One region of the Paraburkholderia yinzeri genome, then DNA from elsewhere that is predicted to be linked to it. Evidence: predicted binding sites of a transcription regulator. Region 1 holds the regulator's gene; the other holds the start of a gene.

Region 1 (2,456 bases):
CCGCCACGATCTGAATGCTGACCTTGCAATCGTCGGGCAGCACGATCGGGCGGTTCGAGAGCGCGTGCGGCGCGATCGGCACGAGCACGAGGCCCTGCAGTTGCGGATGCAGGATCGGCCCCTGCGAGGAGAGCGCGTAGGCGGTCGAGCCCGTGGGCGTTGCGACGATCAGCCCGTCGGAGCGCTGGTTGTACATGAAGCGGCCGTCCACGTGCACGCGCAGCTCGGCCATGCCGGAGAAGCCGCTGCGGTTCACGACCACGTCGTTGAAGGCGAGCGCGTGATAGATCGGGTCGCCGTCGCGGGTGATGCGCGATTCCAGCAGCGTGCGCTCCTCGCGCTCGAACGAGCCGGCGAGCAGTTGCGGCACGATCTCCTGCATGTCCGAGAACGGGATGTCGGTGATGAACCCGAGCCGCCCGTGGTTGATGCCGATCAGCGGCGTGCGGTAGGGTGCGAGCTGGCGTCCGATGCCGAGCATCGTGCCGTCGCCGCCGAGCACGACCGCGACGTCCGCGCGCGCGCCGATCTCGGCGGCCTGGAGCGCGGGGTAGCCGGCGGCGCCGATCTCGTGGGCCGTCTGAGCCTCGAACACCACGTCGAAGCCCAGCTTCGAGATGGTCTGCGCGAGCGACATCAGCGGCTCGCCGATACCTTGCGTGTTGCTCCGGCCGACTAGCGCGACGGTCTTGAACTGGCTCTGGATCTTCTGGATTCGCATGCCGGCATTACACCATAGTCAGATCGTGAAAAGAACCTGGCGGTCCCCGGGAAGGCCGGACGGCGGTGCTTTGCGCATTTCCCGATAGAATCGGTGACGCGGTGATGACAACGCCGCGCGCCGCGCGCGGATGCCGCAAAAGCCTCGGAGCTCCGTTTCGCGCGAGCGGAGCGCACTCGCGGCCCGGCGGCCATTAGGCTAGAATTTTCAGTCATGCTAGATCCCCGCGCACAAACCCTCCTCAAGACGCTGATCGAGCGCTACATCGCCGAAGGCCAGCCGGTCGGCTCGCGCACGCTGTCGCGCTATTCCGGTCTGGAACTGAGCCCGGCGACGATCCGCAACGTCATGTCGGATCTGGAGGAGCTGGGACTCGTATCCAGCCCGCACACCTCGGCGGGACGCGTGCCCACCCCGCGCGGCTATCGCCTCTTCGTGGACACGATGCTTACCGTCGAGTCCGCCGCCGACGAAGAAGCGGTCACGCAGGCGGTCAAGACCACCCTGCGCCCCGGCGAGACGCAGAAAGTGGTGGCCGCGGCCGCCAGCGTGCTGTCCAATCTCACGCAGTTCGCGGGGGTGGTGCTGACGCCGCGCCGCAGCCACGTGTTCAAGCAGATCGAGTTCATGCGCCTTTCCGCCAGGCGAATCCTGCTCATCATCGTGACGCCCGAAGGCGACGTGCAGAATCGCATCATGGCGACGCAGCGCGATTTCTCGCCCTCCGAGCTCATCGAAGCCTCCAATTACATCAACGCGCATTTCGCAGGCCTCTCGTTCGACGAGGTGCGCCAGCGGCTGCGCGACGAAATCGACGCGCTGCGCGGCGACATGACCACGCTGATGCACGCCGCCGTGACGGCGAGCACCGACGAGTCCGACGTCGGTGAAACCGTGCTCATTTCGGGCGAGCGCAATTTGCTCGAAGTGGCCGACCTTTCGTCGGACATGGCGCGGCTGCGCAAGCTCTTCGACGTGTTCGACCAGAAGACGAGCCTCCTGCAACTGCTCGACGTATCGAGCCACGCACAGGGCGTGCAGATCTTCATTGGCGGCGAGTCGAATCTGGTGCCGATCGAGGAAATGAGCGTCGTGACCGCGCCGTACGAGGTCAACGGCAAGATCGTGGGCACGCTCGGCGTGATCGGCCCGACGCGCATGGCGTACAACCGCGTGATTCCCATCGTCGACATTACCGCGCGCCTCCTTTCGCTCACGCTCAGCCAGAACTGAGCCGCTCACGTTTTCATCATGGAGCAAACGCGCGCGGCGCGCCATTGGCCGAATGGCCGGCTGGGCGCGCACGACCCGGCCGCTATAATGGTTCCCTTGTGCAACCGTTGCTGCGCTCGATGGACTTGAGGCGCGGCGCAAGTCTTCGCCTATGCGTTTCGATCTGGAGCGGCCGCTGCAGTCCGCCGGCGCGCATCGCGTCGCCGTGCTGCTGATCAATCTGGGCACGCCCGACGCGCCCACGCCGCGCGCGGTGCGTCGCTATCTGGCGCAGTTTCTTTCCGACCCGCGCGTGGTCGAGATTCCTGCGCCCGTCTGGCAGGTCATCCTGCGCACGCTGATCCTGCCGCTGCGCGGACGCTCGTCGGCGAAGAAGTATGCGGCGGTCTGGACGCCCGAAGGCTCGCCGCTGCGCGTGCACACGCAAAAGCAGACCGACGGCCTGCGCCACCTGCTGCATGCGAACGACTATGCGGTCATCGTCGATTACGCCATGCGCTAC
Region 2 (2,456 bases), 190 kb from region 1:
CGACCGCAGTGCGGGCGGCGGCCGGGAGGGGGGATCGGATGTCGAGATCATGATGGATCGATGACTGCAGATTCTTCCAATGCTTCGTTATCCCGACCGGATGGCTTGGGTCACCCGGCGCTTCGGCACAACTGATGGACAAGAATTTTAAGATTGCGAGTCAAGGCATGCGACAGTCCGCTCGCGACATCTTGTCGCGAACACAGGCCATCCTGGTCAGTATCGCGATTTGATTTGCTTTAAGTCAATAAAATGGGGGCAAATTAAAATGCGTTCCGCATCGGGGTCGATATTTATGTTAGGGAAAAATCCGCCGATATGAATCGAGGGTGGCCGCGCGCCGGCATCGTGCAAAGAAAAAGCCCCGCCTCCTGAGAGGACGGGGCTTTAGCACGCCGGCGAGCCGGGGGCTCGGCGGGCGCGATCAGCTATAGTCGGCGAGTGCCGTGCGCATCTTCTTCATCGCGCTGGCTTCGATCTGACGGATACGCTCGGCCGAGACACCGAACTCGTCGGCCAGCTCGTGCAGCGTCGAGCCGCCCGAGCCGTCGTCGGCGACGTTCAGCCAGCGCGCCTCGATGATGCGGCGGCTGCGCGCGTCGAGTGCTTCCAGCGCGCTCGCAATGCCGTCCGATTGCAAACGGTCGCGCTGACGCGACGCCAGCACGGCGGTCGGCTCGCTGTGCGAGTCGGCCAGCCAGGCGATGGGGGCGAACGATTCCTCGCCGTCCTCGGTCTGGCCTTCGAGCGCGATGTCGGCGCCGGACAGACGCGTCTCCATCTCCACGACTTCCTCGCGCTTCACGTTCAGTTCCTGCGCGAGGCCTTCGATTTCCTCAGGCGTGAACGACTGCAGGCCCTGCTTGTGGCTGCGCAGGTTGAAGAACAGCTTGCGCTGCGCCTTGGTCGTGGCGACCTTCACCATGCGCCAGTTGCGCAGGATGTATTCGTGGATCTCGGCCTTGATCCAGTGCATGGCGTACGAAACGAGCCGTACGTTTTGCTCCGGGTCGAAGCGCTTTACGGCCTTCATCAGGCCGATGTTGCCTTCCTGGATCAGGTCGGCGTGCGGCAGGCCGTAGCCCAGGTAGTTACGGGCGATCGAAACCACCAGGCGCAGGTGCGAAAGCACGAGGCGACGGGCGGATTCGAGATTGTTCTGTTCGCGAAACTCGGTCGCGAACTGGCGCTCCTCTTGCGGCGTCAACATGGGGATCCGGTTGACGGCCTGAATGTAGGCGTCGATATTGCCCAGCTGGCCGGGCAGCATCGATTGATTCGCGAGCGCCAGCACGCCTGCCCCCGCCGCCTTGGCCGGCGTCGGGCTCAGCGTACCAGGAAGGGTCATTGCCATTGCGTTGCTCACGTAGTGAACTCCTCTATATCTTGCAAAAGTCGGACTGCGACTCCACGGTGGATGTTAGCACTCTGCTCCACCGAGTGCTAATACTTGGAGTCTGTAGGGACTTCAAGGTTCCGTGGCTGCTATCGAAACATTTATTTCGATAGATTTCGCCGGAAACCAGACTGGACGGGGCCGACAGCGGATGGCGAAGTATCGCGCCGAAGAATGGCGAGTAAACCCTCTAGATGTGGCAATCAGACGCGCCGAGGCGCGCCGTTTTTGATCGCAAGTTTCCACGCGACCAAACCTGGTATAAATTTCAGCGAGACGCGTGCGGTACATCTTCTGCGCTGGTTTCCACCGACATTGGGACGGGCGCGCAAGGGGGCAAGGGCCATGGCGGCGAAAGTAATCGATGCGATTCGCGGGCTGGAGCGCGAACGGTTTCGTGCAATGGTGGAGGGCGACGGATCGTCGCTGAACGCCCTGTTGTCGGACAACGCGATCTTCGTCCATACGAACGGTAAACGCGAAACCAAACAGCAGTTCATCGATGCCATCACGGCAGGACGCCGCCGCTACCGTCAGATCGAGATCCAGTCGCAGGACGTGCTGCCGGTTGGGCGCGAGGCCTGCGTGGTGTCCGGGCGCGCACTGATCGAGATGGAAGCCAACAATGGCGCGCTGCTGTTTCCCATTGCCTACACGGCCATCCAGACGCAGGAGGATGGTCACTGGCGTCTGCTCGCATGGCAGGCGACGCGTTGTGCGCTCGAATAAAACCGGTTAGTCCCTTCTTCCGGCGCGTCTTCTGGACGCTCCGGACCTACGCAGGCGGCCCGTTCTGCCGCTCGCGCTTGTCGGCCGGAGTTAGCGCTTTAGCGCTTACTCCGGGCCCATGCAAAGCCAACGCTGTTCCCACGCAAAGCTTCTGTCAATTTCCCTGCCGGGCCTGATCGCGCGCGGCTTCAGGCGGCGGCGCGGCGGTCGACCTGAGGCCAGGCCGCGCGGTTCACGCCGCTCACGACCGCGGCGACCGTCGCCTCCACGGTGTCATCGGCGACGCCCACGCCGTGGCGAATGGGCTGAGCGCCTACGCGGCAACCGACGA

Evidence for each region. The regulator HrcA, encoded in region 1, represses chaperone genes, less so after heat shock. The targets are predictions, from matches to a motif close to TTAGCACTCNNNNNNNNNGAGTGCTAA.
Region 2: the regulator HrcA is predicted to act here: its motif matches at 1,421-1,447, upstream of rpoH (RNA polymerase sigma factor RpoH).

The regions. Positions count from the first base shown of each region.
Region 1 covers NZ_JBFOCJ010000001.1:163,089-165,544, reverse strand. The annotation lists gene WJ542_RS00730 (NAD kinase) at 1-721, opposite strand, end outside; gene hrcA (heat-inducible transcriptional repressor HrcA) at 935-1,954, shown strand; gene hemH (ferrochelatase) at 2,106-2,456, shown strand, end outside.
Region 2 covers NZ_JBFOCJ010000001.1:351,756-354,211, reverse strand. The annotation lists gene cydP (cytochrome oxidase putative small subunit CydP) at 1-51, opposite strand, end outside; gene rpoH (RNA polymerase sigma factor RpoH) at 425-1,354, opposite strand; gene WJ542_RS01585 (nuclear transport factor 2 family protein) at 1,742-2,125, shown strand; gene leuA (2-isopropylmalate synthase) at 2,314-2,456, opposite strand, start outside.